2 regions of the Pseudoalteromonas sp. SaAl2 genome follow, and region 1 is predicted to be linked to the other one. Evidence: riboswitches for the same ligand, from Rfam matches in the RefSeq annotation. Region 1 holds a riboswitch; the other holds the start of a gene.
What was found. Region 1 has a riboswitch for cobalamin ahead of ACU8V8_RS13070 (ABC transporter ATP-binding protein). Riboswitches for the same ligand answer to the same signal wherever they lie in the genome.
Positions count from the first base shown of each region.

Region 2: it holds a riboswitch for cobalamin, as region 1 does, so the genes downstream of both, ACU8V8_RS13530 (TonB-dependent receptor domain-containing protein) here and ACU8V8_RS13070 (ABC transporter ATP-binding protein) in region 1, are expected to answer to the same signal.

Region 1 covers NZ_CM129605.1:2,758,071-2,763,533, forward strand. Annotated here, with positions in the region: gene ACU8V8_RS13055 (adenosylcobinamide-GDP ribazoletransferase) at 1-510, opposite strand, end outside; gene cobT (nicotinate-nucleotide--dimethylbenzimidazole phosphoribosyltransferase) at 514-1,575, opposite strand; gene ACU8V8_RS13065 (FecCD family ABC transporter permease) at 1,578-2,585, opposite strand; gene ACU8V8_RS13070 (ABC transporter ATP-binding protein) at 2,569-3,390, opposite strand; cobalamin riboswitch at 3,479-3,609, opposite strand; gene ACU8V8_RS13075 (histidine phosphatase family protein) at 3,637-4,254, opposite strand; gene nqrM ((Na+)-NQR maturation NqrM) at 4,343-4,555, opposite strand; gene ACU8V8_RS13085 (FAD:protein FMN transferase) at 4,640-5,463, opposite strand, start outside.
Region 2 covers NZ_CM129605.1:2,860,627-2,866,089, reverse strand. Annotated here, with positions in the region: gene cgtA (Obg family GTPase CgtA) at 1-179, shown strand, start outside; gene folA (type 3 dihydrofolate reductase) at 252-743, shown strand; gene ACU8V8_RS13535 (DUF3718 domain-containing protein) at 823-1,200, shown strand; cobalamin riboswitch at 1,489-1,641, shown strand; gene ACU8V8_RS13530 (TonB-dependent receptor domain-containing protein) at 1,676-3,511, shown strand; gene msrA (peptide-methionine (S)-S-oxide reductase MsrA) at 3,606-4,142, opposite strand; partial or broken gene ACU8V8_RS13520 (efflux RND transporter permease subunit) at 4,272-5,463, opposite strand, start outside.

The sequences.
Region 1 (5,463 bases):
GACATAATCCATGCTAAAAATAATACTGGTCGCAACAACACGGCTTAAGCATTGCCCTGCAATGATAGCAAATAACAGCACACCGTTATCATCACTTAATATCACTAAGCTTTGATACTTCAACAGTAATATAATGATAAGTGCCGCCGCGCCGTATGTACCTAAACGGCTGTCTTTCATGATGTTCAACTTTTGTGATACCTGCCATCCACCACCAAAGCCATCCCATACATCAGCCCAGCCATCTTCATGAAAAGCACCAGTCATTAACAGGCTCAGCGCTAACACTAACAACACACACATTGAAACAGGTAATATAAATTGTAGGCAGTAGAACACCAAAGCATGTACTAAACCAAGTCCTAATCCTACCAATGCAAAATAGCGACTAGCTTGATTTAAGTGATCGCCGGTCACCTCAAAGCGAAGTGTAATTGGGATCCGGGTTAAAAAACTAATAGCCAATTGTAGCAACTGCCATTGCGTGATGCTTGCTTTCACTTGGGTCATCACTTACACCACATCATCAACTACAGCGTCGGCAAAACTTGCCATTTGATTATAAAAACCGAGCGCACTTTGCAGCAAAGGTAAACTTAATGCAGCACCGGTTCCTTCTCCCAAGCGCAGAGCTAATTGCAGTAATGGTTTAACCTCTAAATGGGCTAACATTTTACTATGGCCTTGTTCGTTTGAGCTGTGCGCAAAAATAAAATACGCTTTTGCATTTGGATTAATTGTAATCGCGACTAAAGCCGCAGCGGTACAAATAAAACCATCAACGAGCACGGCCATTTGCTGTTCAGCAGCACTGAGCATGGCACCCACAATATGCACAATTTCAAAGCCACCAAGCGCTGCAAGCAAACTGATAGGATCATCTAGTTGAGTTTTATGTAAGATCAGTGCTTGCTCTACAACTTTTACTTTACGCGCAACCACCTCATCACTTACGCCAGTACCTTTGCCCACACATTCACTGGCATGGAGTTTAAGTATTGCCGCCATAATAGCGGCTGCACTGGTGGTATTGCCTATGCCCATCTCACCCAAGGCTAGAGTATTACAGCCACTCTTTTTAAGTTCTAATACAAGTTGTTTTGCATTGCTAAACCCTTGTTGTACCTGCTCGGTACTCATAGCCATGTGTTGATTCAACGGTTCGGTGATACCCCCTAAACGACAATCACGAATGTCCGTGTTGGGTACTTTCGTTAAAGTACCGCAGTCTGCCACTTCTAACTGCCAGCCTAGCTGATTGCAAAACACGTTAATTGCCGCGCCGCCAGCAGCAAAATTAGCCACCATTTGCGCGGTAACGTCGCTGGGGGCAATTGACACACCTTGCGCTGCAACACCATGGTCACCAGCAAACACGATTAATGTAGGCTGTTTTATAGCTGGCTGAAAATCTAAAAATTCACCTTGATTATCAATATCTTGACTAAAAATAGTCACCAATTGCTGTGCTAGTGGTTCAAGGAGACCCAGTGCACCAAGCGGTTTAGTTTTGTGATTAATTTTATCGCTTATCAGCGTATCGAATTGCCTATTTAGCGGTTTAACACAATGCATTATTAATACACCTTTTTACGAAAAAACAGCAAAGATAAAAAGAATACACTTCCAATGGCCGAGGTGATCACCCCGATTGGTAGCTCTTGATTGCTCATCACAATACGCGAAAGCACATCCACCCAGACCATAAATGTACCGCCAGCGAGTGCAGTCATAGCAAGGCCTGTTAAGGTTCCTTGAGATACGAAAAAACGTACTATATGGGGTATCATCAGACCCACAAAGCCAATCCCGCCACATAACGCCACCAAGAGCGCTGTAATTAACGAACTTAGCATCAACATTAGCAAGCGAAAGCGTTGCACAGGAATGCCTAAGGTCGCGGCACTTTCATCACCCAATAACATAGCATTGAGTTGACGCCTAAAACTCATTAATAAAATGATACAACTGAAGATGGCTAAAGCGGGTAACCAAAGTGCTTGCCACTGCGCTCTTGCAAAGCTACCTAAGGTCCAAAATAATATTGCGGTGATTGCTTGAGGATCGCTAAAATAAAGGAGTAAGCTGGTAAATGCGCTGAATAAAAACGACAGTGCAACCCCTGCAAGTAGCATTGTTTCAACCTGAGCAGACGCTCTACGCCCTGCAATAAATACCAATAGGCACATGGTCAGCATACTGCCCACAAATGCAGCCAGCGACATTGACAACCCAGCACTGATGCCAGTAAAGGTCATAAAACACACCACACCAAATGAAGCCCCTGATGAAATACCAAATAAATAGGGGTCAGCCAGTGGATTACGGGTCACGGTTTGCAAAATTAGCCCTGCAATTGCGAGTCCTGAGCCTGCTAAAAATGCCAATAACGTACGCGGCAAACGTAGCTGCCAAATTATCCGCTCAATAAACGAATCACTACCTTGGCCAAACCACTGTCCAATTACGCTGTGGTAAACATCAATAAACTTACTAGGGGCAGCTCCAAAGCTCAATGCTGCAAAAATACTCAGTACACTTAATACCACAGTTAGCGATAGCAATAGGTTATTTTTCAGCTGCATGAAGCTCTCCTGATTGATAACCATAAAAATACGTTATATGCGGAATTATTCGTTCTGGACTTTGCGGATGGCTAGATACTTGAGCGCACACGCCAAATACATCGCTGAGCATGCTCTCTGTTATAACCTGCTCCGGTGTGCCAGATACAACGATTTCACCGTGATCGATAACTAATAGCTCATCACACAGGCTGGCCGCTAAATTTAAATCATGAAACGATGCCAGCACTGTCACACCGAGAGACTTAGCTAATTCCATTAATTGGATTTGATATTTTACGTCAAGGTGGCTGGTAGGCTCATCCATAATCAAAAGCTGTGGTTTTTGTACTATGGCACGGGCAATTAAAGCTCGCTGCTTTTCACCACCAGAGAGCGAGTCAAACGCTTGGCTAGAGTGTTCTGTTAGACCGACTTGCTTAATAGCTTGAAGAATAAGTTGCTTATCTTCATTGGTAGTTGCGCTAAATAGCCGCTTGTGAGGGATGAGCCCAAGACTGACAACATCATACAGAGATAGATTAAATTGCGAGGGGGTTTCTTGCAAGACCACAGCAACCTGCTTGGCAAAATCATCAGCGCTTAATTGCCAAATATCATGTGCACCTAGCAGTACTTGACCACATGTTGGTTTATTAAACCGATAAAGGCAACGCAACAAACTCGACTTACCCGCACCATTAGGTCCAAGTAAGCCAATAAACTGACCTTGCGCAATGCTGATGTTTATTTTTTTTAGAATCGGTGTATTAGCAACAGTCCACGATAAATCGTCGACTGTGAGAAGCGCTGTTGGTGTCTGCAATGTTTATCTCTGCTAGCACGTGAAAACCCAATGCAGTAAACACAAGCTAATGCTTATGAAAAAAGATGAGTTTACCCGCTCAGTTATTTAAGTTGATTGTAACGTATTTAGTATCTGGCTTATCACTAATGTGGCTTACAGTTGCGGGAACAGCTGAGGACTTGCACCTCCTTCCTAAATACCCCTCTATTATGAGCGGGTGAGTTTATATTTCAATTAATATCTTTCTAGATGGCTAAAAACACCTTAGAAAACAATTTTAGGCCAGGCTTCACCTTGCTCATCAATATATACATCAACACAAATAAGAGCAGCATAATTGATTGAAAACACATTTTGGCTAATGAGCGACTCACGAGGGAGCTGACATAAAATAGCTAACAACTGCTTAATAACACCAGCATGCGTGATGACCAGGTGCGTTCCTGTATTTTGTGTACTGATCATCGTTAATAATTGCTGCCACCAAGTTTCAACTCGGCTATAAAACTCGTTCATTGACTCGCCATTTGGGGGAGTAATTTGCCAAGGGTTTTGCCAAAAATCTCCGATTGTCGGTGAGCTACCTTGTTGCCAAAGCATCTCATAGCTTTGCCCATCCCAATCACCAAAATCATACTCTGCAATTGCACTGTCTATATTGAGCGGAAGTTGGCGAGTATTAGCAAGCTTTTTAGCAAAGAGCTTACAACGATTTAAAGGAGAACTTATTACTGTGGTGATATCGCTCAGCCCAGCAACTTTATCGTCTAACTGTTGAACACCTTTTTTGCTCAATTCAAAGTCGCTACGCCCGGCTAACACATTTTGCTGTTCAAGTTCGCCATGGCGTAATAAATACACTTTAGTTGAGAATGGCTGCATAGCTGACCTAAATGGTGAATAGTTAATCTTTTAAAGCCACAAAAAAAGCGCCAAGGTGAAGGGCGCTTTTTAATCTAGTTTATTGAGATTATAAAATTTGGTTTTCTTTCCAAACTTGCTCTTTTTCCATGCGCTTTTTACGCTTGTCACATGGGTCATCACAATCACAAGCTTTATCAATACCTACGGAGCCTAGACCACCACAGCTACTCGCCATAGATTTTTTCTGCATAATCATGCCAATGGCCATTGCTGCGACAATTAAAATAAGTAAACCAAAAGTAAGAAGAAAAAGTGACATTGCTTAGCCCCTATTGTTCAGCAATTAAAAGGTGCTTGGCTAACGTAGCCAAGCTGAGTGTATTATAAACCGCTTTGTGCTCTGCTACAAATAGGGTTTAAATGCTGGGCTCGAATAAGTCACTAAACCATCCTTCGATTTAGCTATTAGATAGACCGCTAAGTCATTTTTTTCTGCATAGGCTTGAGCTTTATCCATGCCCATAATAGTCAATGCAGTAGCAAGACCATCGGCAGTCATTGCTGACGGATGTAATACGGTTACTGATACTAGATCATGACGACTTGGCATACCGGTAACGGGATCAATCAAATGACTGTAAGTCACACCATCCATTTCATAAAATATACGGTAATCACCCGATGTTGCCATGCCATTATTACCTGGCGCTAAAATATGATGTACTTTGCGTGTGCCTGGCTCTGCATCAGGTTGCTCAATCGCTATCCGCCAATCCTGATCGTTAGGCTTTTTACCTGCAATGCGCAGCTCACCACCAATTTCGACCATATAATTAGTTAGACCGTGACTTTCTAGCAGCTCTGCAACTTTATCTATACCATAGCCTTTTGCAGTGGCAGAAAACGAAAGCTCTAAGCCGTCAACCGTTTTTGCTAAGCCTTGCTCAGTCAGTTTTAATTTATCAACCCCAATTTTAGCAATCATGTTAGCTAATGCTTTGTCTGTTGGGCGCTTAGTTGGTTTTTTATCTGGACCAAAGCCCCATAAATCAATCAAAGGCCCCATTGTCACATCAAGCGTTTTAGTTGACTCGCCTAAACGAATCGATTCGCTCACCACAGCTCTAAAGTCACTGCTAATTGGCATGACTTCACCGGCATCTAAACGATTAAATTGGTTGATTTCTGACTCTTTAATATAAGTCGACATTGATAAGTTAATATCTT
Region 2 (5,463 bases), 100 kb from region 1:
ACGATATCATGGCGTTACTTGATAGTATGCCTAAAGAGAAGTTTGTACCAATCGAAGATGAAGAAGTTGAATTTAAGTGGGATACCTACCATAAAGATGCAACTAAAAATAGCGATGATGATGATTGGGAAGACTGGGACGAAGATGACTATGATGTTGAAGTTGTCTACGAGCGTTAGTAGCGTATAGATTTTAAAAAGGAGCTGATGCTCCTTTTTTCTTGTTTAGTTATAAAGTATTAGGTGATTACTGTGAAGATTTCAATGATTGCAGCCATGGCGAACAATCGTATTATTGGCCAAGATAATAAAATGCCTTGGCATTTACCTGCTGATTTACAGCATTTTAAACGTGTAACTATGAGTAAGCCAGTGATCATGGGTCGTAAAACATTTGAGTCGATCGGTCGTCCATTGCCAGGTAGAAAAAATATTATTATTAGTCGTAATGCTCAATACAGTGCGCAAGGGGTTGAGGTAGTAACATCACCTGAAGAGGCGCTGTTGCTGGTTAAAGACTGCGAAGAAGTGATGATTATTGGTGGTGGAAATATCTATCAGCAGTTTTTATTACAAGCAAGCACACTGTATTTAACTTTTATAAATCTTGATGTTACAGGAGATACTCAGTTTCCTGACTATGAAAAAGTTGCTAATTGGCAGGTGGTTGAAGAACAAATTAATAACCCCGATGATAAAAATTTACATCAGTATAAATTCGTAACCTTGGATAAAGTTGAGTAACATTATTGCGCTTAAACTTATAGATTGGTATAATAATAACCAATAAGCATAGGTAAAAAGTATTACGCAAGGGTGTCCAATGGTTAAATTATCAACATTACTAGTTGTTACTGCTGTTATTTCTGGTTCGGTGGCTTTTAGCGCTCCGGTTAAAGCTGATGATCAATTAGCTGTGTCAATTTGTGAGTATATCGCGGCAGACGATAAAAACCGTCTTCGCAGTAAGTTGAAAAGCTCACGAGTAAAGATTCGTAATATTTACGATGCGGTTTTATGCAATGGTAATAACTTATTACGCCATGCAATTGCTAGTAATGCAGTTGATGCGGGTGAGTATGTAGTTAAAAATCTATCTAAAAGCTCATTATCAGATGGTGCTGATATAGCTTGGGCTGAATCAAATGGCCATGGCGGTTCTGCACTTATTCCAGTAATTAAAGATCGCGCTGGTTTATAAGTTAAAAAGCTAAAATAAATCATAAAAAACCGCACTTGTTGCGGTTTTTGTTTTTAGTATTAAAAGATAATAACTATCTTCAATTTAGTTTCTTTGAAGTAAAGTCACGCTAATATTTTTCGCCAACTCGCCAACTCGCCAACTCGCCAACTCGCCAACTCGCCAACTCGTGCCTTTGATCAAAAATAGGCAAACTCGCTAATTTAACTTTAGATGTATAGCCGTCCATTGACATTCGCCCTTAAAATAATCACAATAGCGACCTATTTTCAAGGTGCTTACTAAATACTAAGGTATAGGTTTCAAGGTATTGAAATTTTTAGTGAGATAATCGGGAAGTTGGTGCGTAGACATGAAGACTACAACCCCAACACTGCCCCCGCAACGGTAATGTGTTTATAAGCACAGAGTCCGGAGACCGGCCTTGATACAAATTTACTATTGCTTGTGCGGTGGGCACGAGTCAGGGGATATCATGCTAAAAAAATCTACTCTAGGCGTAGCAATCGCTGCTGCGTTATCTTTTTCTGTGTCTGCAGAGCAACCAATTGAACGCATTACAGTTACCGCAAATAAATTTGAGCAATCAATTGACGATGTACTTGCCAGCGTAGCTGTTATCGAACGCAGTGATATTGAAATAAGTAATGTACGAGACTTACCTAGCCTACTTGAAACACAAGTGGGCTTTCAAATTAACTCTAATGGCGGGTTTGGCCAAAGTTCAGGTGTCTCTCTTCGCGGTTCAAGCTCGCGTCATACACTTATATTAGTTGATGGTATTCGTACTGGATCTGCCACTCTAGGCTACAAATCAATTAGTAATATTCCTCTAAATTCAATTGAAAGAATAGAAATAGTTAAAGGCTCTAGAGCAGCGGTGTATGGCTCCGATGCACTTGCAGGTGTAATCAATATTATTACCCGACAAGCTCAGGACTTAACGCTAGATGCAACATTTGGTTCTGATGCGTATCAAAGTTATCAGGTTGCAGGAACAACTGTTGTAGATAAAGTTACAGCTTCCTTCAATGCTGGTTTTGAAAAAACAGATGGCTTTGATGTATTACAAGGCGTAGCACCGGATGACGATGGCTATGAAAATAAAAATATAGGCTTTAACATTCAATATGCCGATGAATTGTTGGGGGAGCTAACAACGAAGGGGCAATATAGTGAGGGCTATGCTCAATATGATAGTGCGTTTTCGCCAGTTGATAGCACCGTTGAAAATAATGAGTTTGAAAATTACCAGTTAGGCCTTGGCTGGAAAAAATCCTTTGGGCAACAAACTCACTCAATTGATATCGCAATAGCGAATGATGGCTCTGATAACTCTCGTGTAGACTATACCGGTGCAACGGTGATAGATGCGTTTGAAACTAAACGTGAACAAATAGATTATAATGGCTTGTATGCTATTAATGATGAGTTTGATGTTTCAGGTGGTCTTAACTGGTACGAAGATGATATATCAGAAACTTCTGGTGATTACAGTAAAGATAATCGTGAAGTATTTGCAGGCTTTGTGGGTGCCTACTACGATAATGAGAGAGTACTCGCTAATTTTGCCTTACGTTATGATGATGATCAGTATTTTGGAAATGAAACAACTTATACTGCGGCTGCAGGTTATCGTTTACATGAAAATGCTACCTTTAGAATGAGTCAAAGCACTGGTTTTAAAGCACCAACTTTCAATGACTTATATTACCCCAACTCGGGTAACCCTGATTTAGTTCCGGAAACTTCAGTTAATCAGGAGTTAGGTTTGAAACTTGATTTTACACAAGCCAAAGTTGATATATCTATCTTTAGAAATGATGTTGAAAATCTTATAGCATGGGCTCCAAATGCTGCGGGAGATTGGCAACCTGCAAATATTAATGAAGCTCGTCATGAAGGGGTGGAGTTTAGTTTTGCTAATACAGTTCTTGGTTTTGATAATCAATTTAATTTTACTTATTTAGATGCTGAGAATAAAGAAACAGGTGCTGCTCAAACGTATGTTTCGCCACGTACAGTAAATTGGTTTGTTGCGAAACAGTGGGGTGATTTCGACGCGGGTTTTAATATGCAATACCGTAGTGATCGTCAAGGTAAGGTAACAAAGCTTAGCTCTTATACTTTATGGAACTTAACTGCAAACTACCAATTCAACCAATCATTGTCGTTTTCTCTACGAGTTGAAAATCTATTTGATAAGCAGTATGACGCTGTTGATTCAAGTATGGATTATACGACAGGCGAAGTGTTCTACTATAATACGGCTGATCGACGCTTCTTTGCAGGTGCAAGTTATCAGTTCTAAGTACATTTACTGAATTGAGCTTTGGTTAATTGCAGCCCCTAAATAAAAAAGCCCGTTATGGATTAATCCATAACGGGCTTTTTTATTTAATAATTTAGTCTTTTAAAAACTGTTTATAGTCTTTTTCAAAACGTTGTAACTTGGGGGCAATTAAAATGCTGCAATAACCTTGTTCTGGGTTTTGCTCATAGTAGTCTTGATGATATTGCTCAGCTGGGTAGAAAGTGGTTGCAGGGCTTACCTCAGTGACTATTTTTTCGCGTATTTGGTTTTGTAGTTGAGCAATGTAATCAGCTGTTTGGGTATGCTGCTCATCATTGTGGAAATACACTACGCTGCGGTATTGCGTGCCAATATCGTTACCTTGGCGGTTTAATTGCGTTGCGTCATGCAGGGTGAAAAACATAGCTAATAAGCTCTCATAGCTTATTTCAGAGCTATCAAATTCAATATTTACCACTTCAGCGTGACCTGTCAGGCCTGTACATATCTGTTGGTAGGTTGGAGCATCAGTTTCGCCCCCTGTGTAGCCGGAGCTTACATTGGTAACACCTTTTACACGCCTAAATGCAGCATCAATACACCAAAAACAACCGCCGCCAAATGTCGCTGTTTCAATTGTTTTGCTCATTCTTTACTCCATAAAACGTTAAATTGCGAATATGCTCTAGCCTATCAGAAGAACGAGTAAGGTGGTTTTTTTATTGCATGAAAACAAAGAGAAGCGCTGATATATGATTATATCAGCGCTGAATATCGCTTAAAGCTCTTCTTTGAGTGGTTTGTCTGCTTCTTGTTGGTTAAGTTTTTGCTGTAAAAACTCAGGTGATTGCGTATTACGAGCTAATGCATAATATGCTGCTGGCACAACAAATAATGTCAGTATTGTAGCGACGATAACCCCAGTAAATACAACCACACCAATTACCATACGGCTCTCAGCGCCGGGGCCTGATGCAAGTACCAATGGCACAGCGCTCATTACAGTGGTGAGTGATGTCATGATAATAGGCCGCAGGCGCTGGCTTGCAGCTTGTATAATTGCTTCACTAAATTCGACACCTTTATCACGAAGTTGATTAGTAAATTCAACAATTAAAATACCATTTTTAGCACTTAAACCAATAAGCATTACAATGCCAATTTGACTGTAAATATTAAGCGTAAGGCCTGCCGCCCATAAGCCAAACATGGCACCCATGAGTCCTAGCGGTACAGTAAGCATAATAACAAAAGGATGTACAAAGCTTTCAAATTGAGCTGCTAACACTAAAAAGGTCACCGTCAGTGCTAAAATAAACACATAGGTCATGGCTGATGCGCCTTCGTAAAACAACTGTGATTCACCTTTATAATCTACTGCGCCATCAATATCATTTTCTTCGGCTGCGACTTTATTTAAAAGTTAAGCGCTTGTTCTAGTGTATAACCATCGGCAAGGTTTGCACTCAGTGTAATGGCGCGCATACGGTTATAGCGATTCAAACGTGATGCTGTGGCTTCTTCTTTTAGGCTAATTAAGCTATCTAAAGGGACTAATTCGCCACTACGTGACTTTAGGTAAATGTTTGAAATATCGGTTGGATCTGTAAAGTCAGATTTAGTTCCTTTTAATATTACGTCGTACTCTTCACCACGGTCGATAAAGGTGGTAACACGACGTTGTCCAAGCATTGTTTCAAGAGTGCGGCCAACATCCGATACAGATACACCTAAATCGGCAGCTTTATTCTTATCAATACTAATTAAGAATTGTGGAAACGTTTCTTTGTAATCATGATCAATGCGTACCAGCCCTGGATTTTTCTCAGCGCGTTCAATAATACGATCGCGCCAATCAGCTAGTTGATCGTAGTCGTTGCCTTGTAGAACAAATTCAATGGGCCGAGAAGAGCCTCCACCGCCAATACCGCGTCGCATAATAGCAAAGGCACGTACATCGGTTACTTCGG